3 regions of the Lysinibacillus sp. FW12 genome follow, and region 1 is predicted to be linked to each of the others. Evidence: predicted binding sites of a transcription regulator. Region 1 holds the regulator's gene; each other region holds the start of a gene.

Region 1 (3,282 bases):
ATGATTTATTTACCAGAGGGAGAAGGGTGTTTATCTGTTAATCGACCAGTTCATGGTTTTGTGCCAAGATATGAACGTATTAAGGTTAAAGGTTATAACATTAATGGACAAGAAATCATCGTGCAGTTACAGGGCTATGGTGCAATTGTTGTCCAACATGAAATCGACCATCTAAACGGCATTATGTTTTATGACCGAATTAATAAAGAACACCCTTTTAAACTACCTACTAACGTAAGCATAGAAAGCTTATCTTCCTATTAATAGCGAAGTACAGAAGATAAAAAAAGATTAGCAGGCTATATCATTTTCCTGCTAATCTTTCTTGATGTTCTTGAAATCTGCGATGGACAGTCGCTTTACTAACTTCAAAACCTAACCCTCTAAGCGTTATAGAAATTTCTTCAAAGGTAAATCCACGTTTACGCAGCTTGACAATTTCATCTACAGGTAGTTCCTTACGCTCCTGACCATGCGGGTTACCTCGATTCGATAAATTATTTTCAGGACGGTAGCCATTCTCTACAGCACGGCGCATACCTCTACGTATTTTAGCATTATGTATTCTACGCTGGTATTCCTCTACTATCGCTAAAATCTCAAGCAGCATCGTGTCCATTTCGTTTAGTTGCACCGGTCCTGCATCACGCATAGAGAAAACATCTGTTGCTGATTTTTGTAACAAATGCAACACAGCCATCCTTGCATTTCCACGTCCTAAACGTGTTTCATCTTGTACAAAAAGGGCGTTAATCCCCTTTTCTTTAATGAAATCAAGCATTTCAAGTAAGCCCTCACGTTCTACATCGTAGCCGCTGTGCTTATCCTTAAAAACGCCCTTCACCTCATAACCTTGCTCTTTTGCATAGCGCAGTAACTCTTCTTGTTGTCGCTCTAAAGACGAGCTTTGTGTTTCCTTTTCAGTACTTACACGGCAATAGACAACAGCCGACAGTTGATTATTGATCATTGTTCGTTTCTCGCAATTTCAATGGTATTGATGGGATCGGCCTGATTACTCACTACAGGAATGACTAGAGATTTTCCTGCCACAATTTTAATATCCGCTAGCTCATTTTCTGTTTTCACAAGCTTAATCCAATCTTCAGTACTCATTTTACCACGGTATTGCTCTGCTAACGACCATAAGCTATCCCCGTGTTCGATTTGAATTTCAGCGTAACTAACGTGTCCTGGATCAGTAATGTAAAGATATCCTGCAAATAGTAGACAAACTCCCATCAAGATTGAAATATGTGTGTTTTTCTTTAACCATGTCATGTTCATAACCCCTTTTTAGAATGTTTGTTCGGAATGTATGTTCTCATAATAAAGCGAACAAACGTTTTTGTCAAACACTTTTCGAACCTATGTTTGCATACGTGTTCGCATTCTGTTATACTATCAAATAAGAAGAATGATATTAGAAAAAAGAGGTGAGCACTCATGAAAAAAGTTTCAAAAAGACAAGAGGATATTTTAGCTTTTATTAAAGAAGAGGTACGAGCTAAGGGCTATCCACCATCAGTACGAGAAATCGGGGAAGCAGTTGGACTTGCTTCAAGTTCCACTGTTCATGGTCATCTAGCTCGATTAGAACAAAAAGGCTTTATTCGTCGAGATCCAACAAAGCCACGTGCGATTGAAATTCTAGAGCCTGAAGAATCCATTCAAAAGCAACAAGTAATTCATGTTCCACTTGTTGGTAAGGTTACAGCCGGTTCTCCTATTACAGCTATTGAAAACATTGAAGAGTATTTCCCGCTACCAGATACGTATGGCACAAGTGAAGATCAATTGTTCATGCTTGAAATTATGGGGGAATCAATGATTGAAGCAGGAATTTTAGATGGGGACTTAGTCATTGTGAAGCAAAAGGCAACTGCCAATAACGGTGATATTGTTGTAGCTATGACAGCTGAGGATGAAGCCACTGTAAAACGTTTTTTCAAAGAAAAAAACCATTTCCGTTTACAGCCTGAAAATTCATCCATGGAGCCAATTATTGTCGATCAAGTTTCTATTTTAGGACAAGTTGTTGGTCTCTACCGTCGTGTGCATTAATTACGAAAATAGGTATCGAGGATTATATGTTCCTTATGAGCATGTATCCTCTTTTTTACGCAAAAAAAGAATCCACATACTAGCATTGGATTCTTTACTCTATGCCCTTCTAAGCTTCTTTTTTGAACTTTAAGCTAGCCTCTACAAATGCTGAAAATAATTTTTTAGCGTTCTCTTCTCCTGCTATGGCCATTTCCTCAGGATGCCACTGAACTGCCAAGCAAAATGGTAAATCTTCATGAACTACCGCTTCGATAATACCATCGCTTGATTTCGCTGCTACTTTTAATTTCTCTGCTAGAACATTCACAGCCTGATGATGAAATGAATTTACAGCAACTTTCTCTTGTTCTAAAATAGTTGCTAATAAATTATCTGCAATAATCTGTACATAATGAGTAGCTACAGCTCGACCTGATTGCTGTGCATGTTTAAGCAACTTCGTACTAAAATGGTCACTATCAATGTCCTGATATAAAGTACCACCTAATGCGACATTTAAAATTTGGATTCCACGACAAATACCGAAAATAGGCATTTTTCGTATAAAAGCAGCTTCAATTAAAGCTAGTTCAACTGTATCCCTCGCTGGATGAATTTTCCCTAGCTTTGGTGATGGCTCTGCTCCGAATAGAAATGGATGCACATCATAGCCACCCGATAACAATAAACCATCTGTAAGAGCTAAAATTTGAGCCGCATCCTCCTCAACACCTAAAGGAATAATAAGCGGAATTCCTCCCGCCTCAATAATACTTTGACTGTAAGCAGCATTTAAATGAGCGGATAAATCATCCTCCACAAAGGCTGTAATGCCAATAACCGGTTTCACTTGCTTCCCTCCATATACTTGAAGATTGACAATTACCAAAAACCTAAATACCAATTGATTAATGAATCACCATAAAAATAAACAATGATCGCTGCTAAGGCGATAGACGGACCAAAGGGGAAGGGTGTTTTTCTTCCTTGCTTACGCTTGAACAAAATGATAACCCCCACAATCATACCGATAACTGCCGCCAGAAATAGTGTTAACAGTGTATTGATTGTGCCAAGAACGAGTCCAATTAAAAAGAATAATTTAATATCTCCTCCACCCATGCCACCATTCGATATAACCGCAATAACATATAGTATGCCAAAACCAACGACAGCACCCACAAGACAATCCCACCATGGTGTTAATGGCGATAGTACCCGACCTACAACGAGGAA
Region 2 (3,282 bases), 1.3 Mb from region 1:
TTTTCTTTCAGGCACAATGAAAGACTTTTTTGTTACACAACTTCATTTTCATCCATTGACATTGACTCTACTCTTGTCCATTGCCTGTTTCTACCTCAGCTTTGTTGGAATGAAAGATGTAAAAAATTTAGCAACATTGCTACGAGGGATCATAACAATGTTGATCACACTTATCCTAATAATCAGTATCTCCTTCATTTTATTTTTTGGTAATTTTTTAAGTTAAACTATCCTAGCTGACATTATTTTTATACAAGCCTCCTTGACGAACATCTGTTCTGTAGTTAGAATAATAAAAAAGGAGGCTTTTTTATGCAAAAAACAGCGAACATTGAATTAGTACATTTTTCAGAAGATTATGTGGAGCAGTTACATAGTTTTGAACTACCGGAAGACCAACACCAATTTACAGCGCTTCCAAAAGAAATTTCCATAGAGACGGTTGGACAATATCCTATCGTCATATTAAGTGATCATGTGCCAGTTGGCTTTTTTGTTCTTCATGCAACTGACAGGGTAAAGGAATATTCTACAAACCCTAATGCTATGTTGTTAACTGCCTTATCCATCGATCATCAACAACAAGGTAAGGGCTATGCTAAAAAAGCAATGTTTGCACTTGCTGACTTTGTGAAGCAACATTTTAATGAATGTAATGAAGTGGTGTTAGTCGTCAATCACAAAAATATCGCCGCACAGCATCTTTATCACAAAGTGGGCTTTGTAGATAACGGAGAAAGAAGAATGGGGCCTATTGGTGAACAAATTGTTATGCAGTTACCACTTTAAAGAAACCGTCACTCATTTGTTTTTTCAAATGAGTGATGTTAAATTGTTTTAAAACAAGCTCTTCCAACTCGTTTTTTAACGAACACCTCATCATTTCCTACCGCAACATTCCGCGCATCGATAAAATAATGGTCTATAAAATGCCAGTATAAAGAATATGCTGTTTGGCGAGCTGACGTTTAATGTGAACATAATCCTTCTATAAAAACGTTAACAATGGAAGGGAACAATACACGCTTCATCTTAAAATGCTCTGACATTGTTAGATATGCTGCAATAATTTCACTGCAAAGTCGAGCTGTAAACATTGAGGTCTAATAGTCGATGCTCTCTATTATTCAAGGCCATCATCTTCTATATGGGCAGCATAAATATACTTTAAGGGAATATGCTTCGTTGTGGTGATAGTTTCTAGTAATAACTCCTCCTCATGCATCGCCTGAATGAAGCCTCCCCATTGAACATAATGAGCCTGATCCCATATAGTTAACATAATATAGTTATGTTGAACAATTGCTCGCGAGATCGTTTGCTGTAATTCTTCAAGCTCCCATTCAGTGCGTTCACGAGGTGGCTCTGTAAACACCTCTTGTTTCCATTCTTTCAAAAGCATTAAATGCTCTGGTAACATCATCGCTGTCCACTTCATTGTTCCTCTATCTTTTATCATTTTCTCCACTCCTTAAGCAAGTGTCCGCCATATAAGCCATTGCGTGAAACACCGTGCCCACTTTTGTATAGGAAGCAACTCGTAATAAAGCTAGCATTCCATATTTTCTAGGTATCCATTACATGACCATTGATGATAATAATGTTGAATGCTCCTTAACTTACTGTAGTTCGTAAACATAGCTCTCTGAAGAAGAAGAACAAATGTTCGTTTTTTATTATACGTATGTACTTTCTTAAATAGAAGTGGTAATTTTAGGTAAATTTAAAAAGGCAGATGAAGCAGGAGTTCCCACTGAGAGCTAGGCATTTGTGTAAGCCTAGCAATAATAGAAACATACTCTATGGTGATAATGAAGAGTACAATTGAAGTGAGAAAGGATGTAACTATAAACACAAATATTGATTATTCCTCCCCGTCTGCGGAATTCACTTTTGATGTCAACAAAAGTACGCTTTTTAAAAAGGATTCACGAAATTATATTAATGTGCTTGGCGTGGAACAATTAAATACATTAGAAAATGTATCTTTACTCGATATTTTTTTAAGTGAAGATAATGTTGTTGAGCCACATTACCATCAAAATGCAGCTGAGCTTGTCTATTGTATTACTGGGGCGGCGACAGTTTCCCTATTGAATCCCTTTACGAAGAAAATTCAAAACTATCCGATCAAGCCTGGGCAAGTCGCTAATGTACCACAGGGCTGGTGGCATTATGAAATAGCGACAGAAGATGACACCCATTTACTCGCTATTTTCGATGCGCCAACACCAGAAGTCATTTTAGGCTCTGATATATTGAAATTTACTCCAGCTAATATTATGGCTCACACGTATTGTTTAGATGAGGAACAATGGAAGAAAACCATTGCACCGGTTGTTCCAACAACTTATATTGGTCCAGCAAAAGGCTGTAATCATGTCAAATCAGCAACCGATAAACAAACGAAGCCAAAGCACTATATGAAACCATGTCCTTATCCGTATCCATATCGTTACCCTTATCCACATCCGTATCCCTATGGCACATATTATTAGTACGTTCTCTTAGTAAACTTTTATTGTAAAAGATGAATAGAATGTCATTTCTTGTCCATCCTAATCTTAGATAACCTAAGAGTTAGGAAGTGTCTCAATGTTAAAAGACAATCTAGCATCATTACGATTTAAGGAGATTTTTAAGCTTTGGTCACAGCTTGGTGTCAATCAAGGATATATTGCTTCAAGCCATGCCTTTTTTAAGCATACGCGTGATAAACAATTAAAGATAATGATCCTGGAGTTTATTCAATGTTTAAAAGAGGAAAATAAGCACCTGACATTGTTACTTAAGGAAAATGGCGTCTTGGCACCTACTACATCCATCGAGTATAATACGATGAAAATAACAGACCTTCGCGGCAAATCGATGATTAATGATGGTGAAATTAGTGCGATTTTATCCATGAATATCGCCTCCTCTTTAATTTCCGTAAGTCAAGCACTCGATCTGTCAGTGAAGAAGCCCCATTTAACAAAATATGGTGAACTTCATATGCGTTATTCACTACTGGGATCAAAATTGATTGACTATAGTCAGCGTAAAGGTTGGTTAGAGGCTCGTCCACGCTAAAAAGAAGCATCCGTTTCATCCATAACGGAAGCTTCTTTTTTTGACTTACTATCGTCTCCTAACGAACAGAAGCTTATACCATTGATTTACGAGGAATGGTAATACAGATAAGCTATAAATGAAGCCTAGCTGTGCAATCGACAATGGGGCAACCTCAAAGACTGTTGTGAGCATTGGCATAAACAAGACAAAGTGTAGGCTGAGCACACC
Region 3 (3,282 bases), 470 kb from region 1:
TTATATTCATTTTTGCGCTATATATAATAGAAGAAAGTCACTCTATCATACTGACAACCACTTCCATTATTGATACAATTTATATGTTACAAATATATACATAAAAGGAGACAACTTATATGAAGAAAAAACTAATATTTAGTGCAGCACTTGTTCTTTCACTCGGACTAGCTGCTTGTGGTGAGGAAAAAACAAAGGAAGAACCACAAAAAGAAGAAACTCAAACGCCTGTATCTGCTGATAAAACAGATAAGGAAGAGAAAAGCGAAGATGTGTATTTTAAAGATAATGAGGCTAAACTAGTCGATTTAAAAATGAATATCACAGAAACAAAAGTTATTCAACCTGGTGAAAAAGGGAATGAGTATGGTGATAAACCTGTTTTTGCAATCTGGTACAACACAACAAATCTAAGTGATAAAGAACTAGATCCGATTTCAGCATGGATGGTTGTGTTTACAGCTATCCAAGACAACAATCCAAACTCTGTTAATGAACTAGAAGTTGCTCCATTACCAGACGAAAGATTTTTAGATACGCAAATTGAAACTATTAAAAAAGATGGCACTGTTGAAAATGCTGTGGGATACATTTTAGATGATTTAGAAACTCCTGTTACACTCGTTGCTAACCAAGGACTTGGAGGTAAAGAGTTAGGTAAGCAGGATTACGATGTAAAATAGAATAAATTAAAGTCACTCATCTGTAATTAAATGAGTGACTATTTTTTAGTAGAAAACAAAATTTTCCTCTTTAGCTCGTATATGAATAACTTTAGTTCCTTTAGAATACATCACAACGTTTTTTTTATCTTCTTTTATGATGTTATCTATTATATAAGCGATTTCCCACTCTTTAATATGGCCTTTTGCTTTAGATATACTAGCGTGGTTTACAGAAACACTTTTACTATGAATTACTAAGGTGTTTTTTCGTTCATATATTGTAACTACTGTATCCTCTGATTCACCTCTACTTACAACTTTAACGATATCTTCCCTTTCATCTGTAGTATTACGAAAAGTCCTGTCAAAAAACTTTGATTTAATAGCCATATTATTCTCTCCTTAGATATCTATTTATCAATTCTTCCACTTTAGTTTTTAAAGCTTGATTCGCATAACGCAATATTACATCTTCACCTGCTGTAGCAATCTGTACATCACTGAAATACTCATCTACTGTTGTCCATCCTACTACTCGTATGCGTTGTTGTGATAATTGTCTTTTGAGCTCAAAATATTCTTGCCGCAATTCTTTTAAAAGAGAGTCCATTAACGGCAGAAATACTTTTTTCATTTTGAATTGTTCGACCTTTGGATAATCAATCTGTAACGACTTTATTGCCAGTTCAATTAATAAGTATTTGTGTATTTGTTGACGTTGTTCAGGCTTAATCATCAGAATCTACCAATGATGCTTTTTGTATCTGCTCGAATTGAATACGCTTTATTGATAAATCAGCATCTAAAAGTAGTTCTTTCTTATACAAGTCTGTTCCTGTTATTTTCCCTATTTCATCATGTAGCTTGTTATGGTCCCACAAAGTTAATTTAATTAACTTTCGCATCTTAAAAGAGCGCTGGATTGTTTGCTCGATTTCTTCGAGCTCCCACTCCGTTAATTCACGCTTTTTATCATAATACTGTTCCTTTTTCCACCTCTTAATCTCCACCAAATGCTCCGGCAGCATCATTGCTGTCCATTTCATGTTCCCGCGATCATGCAACATACAAATCACTCTCCATTAATAATCGATATCTGAAATTTTTAGGATATCTAAGAAATGTACCTTATGAATATTCATGTACTTATCTTTAATATGGATTAGTTTTGTGTTTGCATCCATTTTTGTGACTGTACCTTCTAAGGGTTCATCTCGTTTGTAAATGGTGAATGTCTTTGATTTATTCTCCTCCATTGCCTCTGTCAATGCGTATGCAATTTCCTCTAAATCAAATTCATCACGATCTAAGTGTTTTGGTTCTTTCTTTTTAGTTGGTGTTTTAGTTTTTGATTTAGCTGCCATTTAAACCACTCCTATTATAGAACATTTGTTTGTATACATTATAGAACTAATGTTCTGTTTTAAGCAATAAAAAAATGCCCAGGCTCAAAATTAATTGAGAACCTGGGCTTTTATTAAAACGTTTCTTTATTCAGAGAATAAAATAAGGACTCTGTCGCAAGAGTCCTAAAATGTATTATTCTTCTTTTTTGTCTTTCTTTTTATTCTGTTTTTTTTGCTTTTTCTCTAGGTACTCTTTGTGTTTCTCTGGAGTTACTTCAAAGCAAAATGCCTCTAAGCCTTTCTCATGTGCAAATAATCGTTTACCGTTTCTTAGAGTAATATATGGAGTACAAATTAACATTTTTATCATTTCCCTTCGCAATTTAATTTCTTGCAAAGGACCGTTGACAGTGTTACGATATGTATAAACTTTGGCGAGTTTTATATCGTAGCGACAAACACTTGTTACTACACAATACTATGTTGGCCCTTTACAAGGGCTTTTTTTATTTTTCCTCATAAAATTCCACTCCTTATTTATTAATATTTTTTAATTGAATTTCACTTACTTGTAAGGAAACCCCACATTTTGATGATATTTCATTTTTGTTTAACCCACTAATAATCTGGGGTGGAGCTAGTAATTCCCCAGCAAAAGTATTCGCTTGCCATTCTGGCTGTCTATAAGCTGGTATCTCTTGATGCAAATCTGACCTTGCAAGAGCAATATTTCCAGGTTTGTGTAAAATAAAGTGACCAATTTCATGCGCTATAGTAAATCTATCTCTTTCCACACCTGCTATCGCCCTATCGTAAACATCTTCTCGAATGCAAATTTTGTTTTTTTCTGGATAAGTAACTCCATACTCGTTAGGCATTTCAGATGTGGATACTATTTCGTATTCAAATGAAGTGAAAATTTTAGGCATTGCTAACTCTAAAAATTCCACAATAGGAAAATAAGGTTCATCATACAAGCCCGTTAACCTTCTTAACATATTAGTAAAATCTCTTATTTGCTTTCTAGAAGTAGGATTTGCGATATACTGGGGCATTTAATCTCTCCTTTTTTTGCTTTTTAGGAGGATGTCCTTAATCTTTTCACGGTCGTCTTCATCCAAACCTTTAAACTCTCGTGCCAAAGCTAATAAGTCGTTTTTCTCCTCGCTGCTGTAGCCGCTAAAATCAATTTGCACTACCTTTTTCGACTCATCAAATGAGCGTTCTAATTCGTTGATTTCTGAAGAATTCAACAAATATATTTCAGAAAT

What was found. The regulator LexA, encoded in region 1, represses DNA repair genes until DNA is damaged. The targets are predictions, from matches to a motif close to CGAACATATGTTCG.
Region 2: a site for LexA is predicted at 1,656-1,669, ahead of SJW71_RS10695 (YolD-like family protein). Genes of this name have one in related genera too.
Region 3: a site for LexA is predicted at 2,048-2,061, ahead of SJW71_RS20005 (YolD-like family protein). Genes of this name have one in related genera too.

The regions. Positions count from the first base shown of each region.
Region 1 is NZ_CP139094.1:3,411,814-3,415,095, forward strand. It holds gene def (peptide deformylase) at 1-264, shown strand, start outside; gene SJW71_RS17780 (YneB family resolvase-like protein) at 305-970, opposite strand; gene yneA (cell division suppressor protein YneA) at 967-1,281, opposite strand; gene lexA (transcriptional repressor LexA) at 1,447-2,064, shown strand; gene SJW71_RS17795 (gamma-glutamyl-gamma-aminobutyrate hydrolase family protein) at 2,174-2,896, opposite strand; gene SJW71_RS17800 (prepilin peptidase) at 2,929-3,282, opposite strand, start outside.
Region 2 is NZ_CP139094.1:2,106,348-2,109,629, reverse strand. It holds gene SJW71_RS10700 (GNAT family N-acetyltransferase) at 313-789, shown strand; gene SJW71_RS10695 (YolD-like family protein) at 1,124-1,459, opposite strand; gene SJW71_RS10690 (cupin domain-containing protein) at 1,812-2,498, shown strand; gene SJW71_RS10685 (DUF3231 family protein) at 2,596-3,072, shown strand; gene SJW71_RS10680 (cation-translocating P-type ATPase) at 3,121-3,282, opposite strand, start outside.
Region 3 is NZ_CP139094.1:3,878,966-3,882,247, forward strand. It holds gene SJW71_RS19985 (DUF5067 domain-containing protein) at 120-683, shown strand; gene SJW71_RS19990 (DUF1827 family protein) at 729-1,055, opposite strand; gene SJW71_RS19995 (aconitate hydratase) at 1,057-1,401, opposite strand; gene SJW71_RS20000 (YolD-like family protein) at 1,394-1,732, opposite strand; gene SJW71_RS20005 (YolD-like family protein) at 1,748-2,029, opposite strand; gene SJW71_RS20010 (hypothetical protein) at 2,205-2,372, opposite strand; gene SJW71_RS20015 (ImmA/IrrE family metallo-endopeptidase) at 2,545-3,066, opposite strand; gene SJW71_RS20020 (helix-turn-helix domain-containing protein) at 3,067-3,282, opposite strand, start outside.